3 regions of the Pantoea osteomyelitidis genome follow, and region 2 is predicted to be linked to each of the others. Evidence: predicted binding sites of a transcription regulator. Region 2 holds the regulator's gene; each other region holds the start of a gene.
The links. The regulator PurR, encoded in region 2, represses purine synthesis genes. The targets are predictions, from matches to a motif close to CANGCAAACGTTTGCNTG.

Region 1 (3,277 bases), on a different contig from region 2:
CCCACTCGTGGCTTTCACGGTATTTCAACTCATTTGGCACATTGCTCATCGCCATCTCTCCTGAAAAAATTACTGAGCGACCGGCTTACCGGCGCGAACGAAAACAGGTTTAGTGACCTTTACCGGCATTTCGCGGTTGCGGATCTGCACAATTGCGCTGTCGCCGATGCCGGCCGGAACGCGGGCCAGCGCAATGCTGCAACCCAGCGAGGGCGAGAAGGAACCGCTGGTAATGATCCCTTCCTGCACCTGGCCCTGCTCATCGATGAAGCGTACCGGCAGCTCGTTACGCAGCACGCCTTTCTCGGTCATGATCAGGCCGACCAGCTTCTCCGTGCCCGTTTTACGCTGAGCTTCCAGCGCTTCACGGCCAATGAAGTTGCGATCCACTGGCTCCCAGCTGATGGTCCAGCCCATGTTGGCCGCCAGCGGCGAAACGCCTTCATCCATCTCCTGACCGTACAGGTTCATGCCCGCTTCCAGACGCAGCGTATCGCGCGCGCCAAGACCGGCTGGCTTCACGCCCGCCGCCAGCAGCTGCTGCCAGAAATCCGCGGCTTTAGCTTTCGGCAGCGCGATCTCATAGCCCGCTTCGCCGGTGTAACCGGTAGTAGCGATAAAGAGCTCGCCCGCCTGAACGCCGAAGAACGGCTTCATTCCTTCAACGGCCTGACGCTGCTCAGCGCTGAACAGCGTCTGCGCTTTTTGCTGGGCGTTTGGCCCCTGCACCGCAATCAGCGCCAGATCGTTACGCTCGGTCAGCGTGACGTCATAGCCTTGCGCATGGTCACCAATCCACTTGAGATCTTTTTCACGCGTTGCGGAGTTAACCACCAGACGGAAAAAGTCCTCGGTCATAAAGTAAACAATCAAATCATCAATGACGCCACCGGAAGCGTTCAGCATACCGGTATAGAGGGCTTTGCCCGGCCGGGTGAGTTTGGCGACGTCGTTAGCCAGTAGGTAGCGCAGGAAGTCACGCGTTTGGGCGCCGTGCAGGTCAACGATGGTCATGTGGGAAACATCGAACATACCCGCGTCGTTACGTACCGCGTGATGTTCATCCATCTGGGAACCGTAGTGCAGCGGCATCATCCAGCCATGAAAGTCCACCATGCGGGCACCGCAGGCTTGATGTTGTTCAAACAAAGGCGTCTGTTGAGTCATAACTATCCTGTGCAGAAGCAAGTCAGTCGAAACGGGCGCTTTTACCGGTTTTATCACCGACGCAAACGTTCTCTTTGCAATGACGTTATCACCGAACGGGTCAATTAACCATAAGCAAAACGAGGGTGAAGATTAATCTCAGTCGCGGGGCGCTGTGAATATTAACCAGTGAAATAAACTGGAAATATGTGATTTATTGCACATAAAAATCAATACAATAGCCTGTGAGCAGCAAATTAACGAAGCATAAGCCGCATAAAAGAAAAATCAGACGGGGCGAAAAACGTTATCACATGAAAAAAAATAATGCGAAGAGAGCGGTAAAATTAGAATAAATCAAATGAGGCACAAAAAGAGTGCGCCCCTGCCTTTTTTTGGTGCAGTGAAGGAATTGAGGTCAGCGAAGAAGGTAAAACAGAGGAGAAGCGGCCAGAGAGATTCTCCGGCCAGTAAAAATTATTTAGCGCAGCCAGGCCGGCAGATCGTTGAGACCCATCGCCTGTTTCAACATCATGGGCTTGACGCCAGGCAAGGTATCCGCCAGCTTCAGCCCGACGTCGCGCAGCAGTTTTTTTGCCGGATGCGTTCCGGCAAACAGCTCGCGGAAACCCTGCATTCCGGCAAGCATCATCGCCGCGCTCTGTTTACGGCTGCGCTCGTAGCGACGCAGATAGAGATGCTGGCCAATATCTTTCCCCTGCTGATGCAGACGTTTGATTTCGCCAATCAGCTCAGCGGCATCCATAAAACCGAGATTCACTCCCTGCCCGGCCAGTGGATGGATAGTGTGCGCCGCATCGCCTACCAGCGCCAGACGGTGCGCGGCAAAGCTACGCGCATAGCGCGCCATCAGCGGGAAGGCCTTACGCTCGCTTTCCAGATGACACAGCCCTAAACGCATATCAAAGGCAACGGAGAGCTGCTGATTAAACAGCGCTTCCGGCATGGTTTCCAGACGGCCTGCCTCCTGCGGCGAGAGCGACCAGACGATGGAGCTGAGATGAGGATCCTGCATCGGCAGAAAAGCCAGAATGCCATCGCCATGAAACACCTGACGCGCCACCGCATCGTGCGGCATATCGGTACGCACGTTGGCGACCAGCGCATGATGCTCGTAATCCCAGAAGGTAATCGGGATATCTACTTTATTACGCAGCCAGGAGTTGGCGCCATCAGCGGCAACCAGCAGGCGCGTGCTCATCATGTTGCCATCCTGCAGGGTAATAAAAGCTTCGTTGTCGCCGAACGCTACCTGCTGCAGCTGCGCCGGGGCCAGCAGCGTGACATCGCTGCAGCTGCTGGCGCGCTGCCAGAGCGCGCTGTGTATCACCGGGTTTTCAATAATGTGTCCGAGATGGGACAAGCCCTGCTGCTCATCGTCAAACGAGATGCTGCCGAAGCTATCCTGATCCCAGACTTCCATGCCGTGATAGCTGCTGGCGCGCATTGAGAGGATCGTTGACCAGACGTCCAGCTTTTGCAGCAGCCGCTCGCTGGCGGCGTTGATCGCGGAGACGCGAATCGCCGCGGGCGCGTTGGCATCAAAGTGCGGCGCCGCAGATTTCTCCAGCACGGCGACGCGCAGACCGCTGCCCTGCAGTCCACAGGCTACTGCCAGCCCGACCATGCCGCCGCCGGCGATAGCCACATCAAAAGTTTGCATCGAAGCCCCTTATTAACGCTTTACCCACCCGAGGGTGCGCTCAGCCAGTTGATTTCGCAGCCACGGCTGATTATCCATCGCCATCAGCCCAAGGTTTCTTCCTACCACCAACGGAGCGTAGCGATTGGCAAACAGTCGCACCAGCCCATCGGTGACGCCAATGGTCGCCTCACGATCCGGCAGACGCCGCTGCTGATAATGTTGCAGAACGCTAAAGCTGCCGACATCCTGCTGATGGCGATGCGCCGTCGCCAGCGTTTCCGCCAGCGACATTACGTCGCGCAGGCCAAGGTTGAAACCCTGCCCGGCGATGGGATGCAGCGTCTGCGCAGCATTACCGACCAGCGCCAGCCGGTGGGAAACGGTCTGCGTCGCCACCTGTAACGCCAGTGGATAACTGTCGCGCTGGCCGCTATGGGTAAACTTGCCTAAGCGCCAGCCAAACGC
Region 2 (3,277 bases):
TTAATGTGGCCTCGGCTTCGCCGCAGGTACCTGTTAATGCCAGTTTGCACAAGGCGGAAAAAAAGAGTGCGCGCGACGATGAGCGGCGCAAACGTCGTCCCGTTAAAACCACGGCGAAAAAGTCTCGCCTCTCGCCCGTTGTGAAGTCGACACTAAAAAAGCCGAAAAAAACTCAAACCGCCACGCTGCACGCGGCAAACAAAAAAAGCGTGCCGACATCCCGTAAACGCTATGGCCACCAGCGTCAGGGCCAGGACCAGGTTATCACGGGCGATCTCACCACCATCAAAATGAGCAAAACCCACCGTCTGCGCTATCAAAAAGCGCGTGAAACGGCGATGAATAAGCTGATGGGCCAGTTGGGCAAACCTTATCAATGGGGCGGCACCTCACCCCATACCGGTTTCGACTGTAGCGGTCTGGTGTGGTACGCCTATAAGGATGTGGTAAAATTCAAGATCCCGCGCACCGCCAATGAAATGTATCATCTGCGCGATGCCGCGCCGGTAAAACGCGAGGCGCTGGAGAAAGGCGATCTGGTGTTTTTCCGTATAAACAATCGCGGCGCAGCCGACCATGTCGGCGTCTATCTCGGGAATGGCAAATTCATTCAGTCGCCGCGCACCGGTAAAGATATTCAAATCAGCGCGCTGGGCGAAGATTACTGGCAGCGACACTATGTCGGCGCCCGTCGGGTGATGACCCCCAAAACGATTCGCTGAAAAAGCCGGGCTTGCCCGGCTTTTTTACGCTCAGTGCATGATGGCGGTGAAGCTGAAAGCCACGATCATCAGCAATGCCGCCACGGTGGTGGTCAGCGCCAGTCTTAAATCAGTGTTCATTTGCTCTCCTTTACGCTTATAAAGTGTGTGGTTATTGTCATTTTCTCATAGCGCCCGGTAAAAATCTCGTTTTATCGATTCAGCCTTGCTAGAATTCGCCCTTTCGTTGCGCAACAGCAGCAACGCTATGCCGTCCGCTCTATTTAAAATGGCGTTTTTATCTGCCGGAACGTCACTTCACAGACGACAAACCAGACAAAAAAGGCGTGAAATACCTTTAGCGGACGCAAACGTTTAACATTATACTTATCAGTAGGTTGCGATAAGCCGGGAGTATCGTTTTCATGGCAACAATCAAGGATGTGGCAAAACGCGCGGGTGTTTCTACCACCACCGTTTCTCACGTCATCAATAAAACGCGTTTCGTTGCTGAAGAGACGCGCAACGCCGTTTGGACCGCGATTAAAGAGCTGCACTATTCGCCCAGCGCCGTGGCGCGTAGTTTGAAAGTGAACCACACCAAAACGCTGGGTCTGTTGGCTACCTCCAGTGAAGCGCCTTACTTTGCGGAAATTATCGAGGCGGTGGAGAATCACTGCTTCGATCGCGGCTATACCCTGATTCTGGGCAACGCCCACAACGACCTGCATAAGCAGCGCGCCTATCTGTCGATGATGGCGCAAAAGCGCGTCGACGGGCTGCTGGTAATGTGCTCAGAATATCCCGACGACCTGCTGAAAATGCTGGAAGAGAACCGCAACATTCCCATGGTGGTAATGGACTGGGGTGAATCGCGCGGTGACTTCACCGATACCGTGCTGGATAACGCTTTTCAGGGCGGCTACCTTGCCGGTCGTTATCTGATTGAGCGCGGTCACCGCGATATCGGCGCCATTCCCGGCCAGATGGAGCGCAACACCGGCGGTGGACGCCATGCCGGGTTCGTGAAGGCATTAAATGAAGCGGGTATTCAGCTGCGCCCTGAATGGACGGTACAGGGCGACTTCGAGCCGGAATCAGGCTATCAGGCGATGCAGCAAATTCTGAGCCAGAAACAGCGTCCGACCGCCATATTCTGCGGCGGCGACATTATGGCGATGGGGGCGATTTGCGCCGCCGATGAGCTGGGGCTGCGCGTACCGCAGGATATTTCGGTCATCGGCTACGACAACGTGCGCAACGCGCGTTACTTTACGCCCGCGCTGACCACTGTGCACCAGCCAAAAGCCCAGCTGGGTGAGAAGGCGCTGGAGATGCTGTTGGATCGCATTACCAGCAAGCGTGAAGAGCCTCAGACGATTGAAGTCAATCCGACCCTGATCGAACGCCGTTCGGTAGCGGATGGCCCCTTCCGGGATTACCGTCGCTAAGCGCCGCCTCAAATCTCGCTTAGCCACTCCTGATTCAATGTTTGCGCATCGCCCAGGTAGCTTAACAGCCAGCTGAGCGCGGGTGATGCGCGCTGTTCTGACCAGCTGACGCAGCAGGGACTCTCCGGAAAAGGCACGGGCAATGTCAGCTCGGTGATTTCTCCTGACCTGAGCAGCGGCCGTGCCAGATGCCCCGGCACCATCGCCACGCACAGACCGTCCAGCAAGCACGCCAGTCCGGTTTGCCAGTCCGGCACCACCAGCCGCCGCTGATTGTCCAGCGTCCAGGTATTGCGGCGCGGCAGCGCGCGCGATGTATCTTCCAGCACCAGCGAAGGCCAGGCGCGCAGCGCCTCATCCTCAATCTGCGCCAGTTGCGTCAGCGGATGGCCGCTTTTCACCACGCAGCGCCAGTTAAGCGCTCCCATATCGCGAAAGGCGAAACGTCCGCCAACCGGAATCGCCTGGGTGGCGCCAATCGCCACATCCACACGCCCGTCAGCCAGCGCATCCCAGACGCCGTTAAATACCTCATAGCTGATCAGCAGTTCAACATCGGGAAAGTGACGGTAAAAATCCTTCACCAGCTGGCGCGTGCGGGCGGGCTTGACTATGCAGTCTATCGCGATGCTGAGCTGACCGCGCCAGCCGTTAGCCAGCTGTTGACACTGCCGCCGCGTGGCGAGCATTTTTTTGATAACAGCGCGCCCTTCGCGCACAAAATGCTCGCCAGCCGGGGTCAGTACTACCTCCCTGTGTTGCCGCTCAAACAGCGGTACTGCCAACCAGCTCTCCAGCTGGCGCACCGTATAGCTCACGGCCGAAGGCACGCGGTGCAGTTCCTGCGCCGCTGCGCTGAAGCTGCCGGTACGCGCCACGGCATCCACCACCTCAAGACCATACTCAGACCACATAAGCTCTCTTCAAAAATTTTAACAGCAACCCGCAAATATTAACGTTTCACAAGCAGTAGCGCATCCTTTTACACTTTGCGGCGTTTAACCTTTACCGAGAATCACATGCTGACTTCAAAAGGATTTCTGCTCTATCTCGCCTTGCTGAGTATGCTCGGCTTTCTGGCAACCGATATGTATCTGCCCGCCTTCGGCGCAATGCAGCACGATT
Region 3 (3,277 bases), on a different contig from region 2:
TGAGCAGCAGCCGGGCGACGAGGGTTGATGCGCGCAGGTATTTTAGCGACGCCAACTATACTGGTGTAAGAACCGCAACCGGGAGCCGCTATGATCACCGTCCACCATCTTGAGAATTCTCGCTCACACCGCGTGCTATGGCTGCTGGAGGAGTTGGACGTCCCTTATCAAATCAAGCGCTACCAGCGAGAAAAAAGCATGATGGCGCCGGAAGCGCTGAAAAAAGTGCATCCGCTCGGCAAATCGCCCGTGATCACCGATGAAAATCGGGTTATTGCCGAATCTGGCGCGATCCTGGAGTATCTGGAAGCGAAGTACGACGACGAAAATCGGCTGAAACTTTCCGATGAAGCAGCGCAGTTGCAGTCTCGTTACTGGCTGCACTATGCGGAAGGCTCGCTGATGCCGCTGCTGGTGATGAAGCTGATATTCAGCCGCCTTGGCAAGTCGCCGGTTCCCTGGCTGATAAGGCCGGTGGGTGCCGCGCTCGGCAAAGGCGTGCAGCGCGCTTATATCGACAAGCAGCTGGCGCCGCACAGGCAGATGATTGAAACACACCTCGCTTCCCAACCGTGGTTTGCAGGCCAGCGCTTCAGCATTGCGGACATTCAGATGAGTTTTCCGCTGCTGGCGTTGACCTCGCGCGGCGGGCTGGATGCGATGCCCGCCACGCAGCAGTGGCTGCAAAAAGTTCAGACGCGCGCCGCATGGCAACGTGCGATTGAGCAGGGCGGCCCGATAAACCTCGCCAGCTGAATCTTTTCCTCCCGTTGCGCAACGGATGATTCACCCTGTTGCGCAACGCGCCGCTTTCATAAGAATTTGTTATTACGTTTCGCGCTGCGGCTTCCGTAGAGTTTGCCGGGCCGCAGTGAAAGTGCGCTTTCTCGACGGCGAGTGGTGCGATTTATCCTGATCAAACGCGAAACAGCAGTTGAAAATCTGCCGCTAAAGGCCGGATAATCGTTTGCCTTTTTATCGGGCCGTTGGCGAACGGCCTTTTCTTTGCGGCCAGGTAAACGTTTGCCTTATGACAATGCGCTGAATTTTCAACGCGATCGTAACGGAACCAGGGAACGAAAACAGACCGAGGCCGCATGGCGCACCACCCTTAAAAAAATCATTTCAGAGGCTCTACTATGTCTAACGAATCTCGCCCGGCCAGTGGAAAACTGGACGCCTGGTTCAACATCTCCGCACGCGGCAGCAGCGTGCGACAGGAAATCCTTGCGGGATTGACCACCTTCCTGGCGATGGTCTATTCCGTGATCGTCGTGCCCGGCATGCTGGGCAAAGCGGGCTTCTCGCCTACGGCGGTATTTGTCGCGACCTGTCTGGTCGCCAGCTTCGGCTCTATTATCATGGGCCTGTGGGCCAACCTGCCGATGGCGATTGGCTGCGCCATCTCGCTGACCGCCTTTACTGCCTTTAGCCTGGTGCTGGGACAACAGATCAGCGTGCCGGTCGCGCTTGGCGCGGTTTTCCTTATGGGGCTGCTGTTTACCCTGATTTCCGCGACCGGCATCCGCGCCTGGATTCTGCGTAACCTGCCGATGGGCGTAGCGCACGGCACCGGCGTCGGTATCGGGCTGTTTCTGCTGCTGATTGCCGCAGACGGCATTGGCCTGGTGGTAAAAAATCCGGCGCCGGGTCTGCCGGTGGCGCTGGGACACTTCGCCTCGTTTCCGGTGCTGATGGCGCTGGGTGGCCTGGGCATGATTTTTGGCCTGGAAAAACGGCGCGTGCCCGGCGGCATCCTGTTTACCATTCTCGGCATTTCCGTGCTGGGGCTGATTTTTGATCCCGCCGTTAACTACCAGGGCCTGTTCGCCATGCCGAGCCTGAAAGATGCCAGCGGCCATTCGCTGCTGTTCAGCCTGGATATTATGGGCGCGCTGAAGCCTGCGGTACTGCCGAGCGTGCTGGCGCTGGTGATGACGGCGGTGTTCGACGCCACCGGTACCATTCGCGCGGTGGCGGGCCAGGCGAACCTGCTGGATAAAGAGGGGCAGATCATCAACGGCGGCCGCGCGTTAACCACCGACTCCATCAGCAGTTTGTTTGCCGGTCTGGTCGGCGCGTCACCTGCGGCGGTTTATATCGAGTCGGCGGCGGGCACGGCGGCGGGCGGAAAAACCGGCCTGACGGCGATTGTGGTGGGTCTGCTGTTCCTGCTGATTCTGTTTATGTCACCGCTGGCGTACCTGGTGCCGGCTTACGCCACCGCACCGGCTTTGATGTACGTGGGTCTGCTGATGCTGAGCAACGTGGCGAAAATCGACTTCAGCGACTTTGTCGATGCGATGGCGGGTCTGCTGACGGCGGTGTTTATTGTCCTGACCTGCAACATCGTGACCGGCATTATGCTGGGCTTCGGCGCGCTGGTGATTGGCCGCGTGTTTGCTGGCGAGTGGCGCAAGCTGAACATCGGCACGCTGGTTATCGCTATCGCGCTGGTGGCTTTTTACGCTGGCGGCTGGGCCATTTGATGCTTCGCCGGGTGAGCGGTTGCTCACCCGGATTTGTCTTTTTCCCCGTCTGACCGCACATCTGGTCGCACTTCTTCGCCGTTTTGCTTTACACTTTCCGGGCAACAATTTTGTATTAATGATAACCAGGCTGTGTCCCGTCATCAGGCAGGGCGCTGGCGCGATAAGCCGCCGCCGCGCTCACAAAACATTAGGTGACGCAGCCTAAACGCCTAAGGAAAGCATGGAAATCTTTTTTACCATCCTCATCATGACCCTGGTGGTGTCGCTCTCAGGTGTCGCTGCCCGTATTCTTCCCTTTCAGATTCCGCTGCCGCTGGTGCAGATTGCCGCAGGTGCGATGTTGGCCTTTCCCACCTTTGGCCTGCATGTCGATTTCGATCCTGAACTTTTTCTGGTGCTGTTTATTCCGCCGCTGCTGTTTTCTGACGGTTGGAAAACCCCTATTAGCGAATTTCTCCACCACGGGCGTGAAATTATCGGACTGGCGTTGATGCTGGTGCTGATCACCGTGGTCGGTATTGGCTACCTGATCCACTGGATCGTGCCGGGAATTCCGCTGCTGCCCGCCTTTGCGCTGGCGGCGGTGCTGTCGCCTACCGATGCCGTGGCGCTCTCCGGTATTGTAGGCGAGGGTCGCATCCCGAAAAAAATCATGTCAATCGTGCAGGGCGAAGCCCTGATGAACGATGCGTCTGGTCTGGTATCGCTGAAGTTTGCCGTCGCCGTGACGATGGGCACCATGATCTTCTCCTGGGGTGGCGCCAGCGTAGAGTTCCTGAAAGTGG

Region 1: a site for PurR is predicted at 1,226-1,243, ahead of gcvT (glycine cleavage system aminomethyltransferase GcvT). Genes of this name have one in related genera too.
Region 3: a site for PurR is predicted at 1,013-1,030, ahead of ABU178_RS02570 (NCS2 family permease). Genes of this name have one in related genera too.

What each region holds. Positions count from the first base shown of each region.
Region 1 covers NZ_JBGFSN010000005.1:343,836-347,112, reverse strand. Annotated here, with positions in the region: gene gcvH (glycine cleavage system protein GcvH) at 1-49, opposite strand, end outside; gene gcvT (glycine cleavage system aminomethyltransferase GcvT) at 70-1,167, opposite strand; gene ubiI (FAD-dependent 2-octaprenylphenol hydroxylase) at 1,628-2,830, opposite strand; gene ubiH (2-octaprenyl-6-methoxyphenyl hydroxylase) at 2,843-3,277, opposite strand, start outside.
Region 2 covers NZ_JBGFSN010000004.1:927,263-930,539, reverse strand. Annotated here, with positions in the region: gene ABU178_RS09495 (C40 family peptidase) at 1-722, shown strand, start outside; gene cydH (cytochrome bd-I oxidase subunit CydH) at 753-842, opposite strand; gene purR (HTH-type transcriptional repressor PurR) at 1,127-2,152, shown strand; gene punR (DNA-binding transcriptional activator PunR) at 2,161-3,066, opposite strand; gene punC (purine nucleoside transporter PunC) at 3,172-3,277, shown strand, end outside.
Region 3 covers NZ_JBGFSN010000003.1:65,484-68,760, forward strand. Annotated here, with positions in the region: gene soxR (redox-sensitive transcriptional activator SoxR) at 1-28, shown strand, start outside; gene ABU178_RS02565 (glutathione S-transferase family protein) at 91-756, shown strand; gene ABU178_RS02570 (NCS2 family permease) at 1,140-2,489, shown strand; gene ABU178_RS02575 (Na+/H+ antiporter) at 2,713-3,277, shown strand, end outside.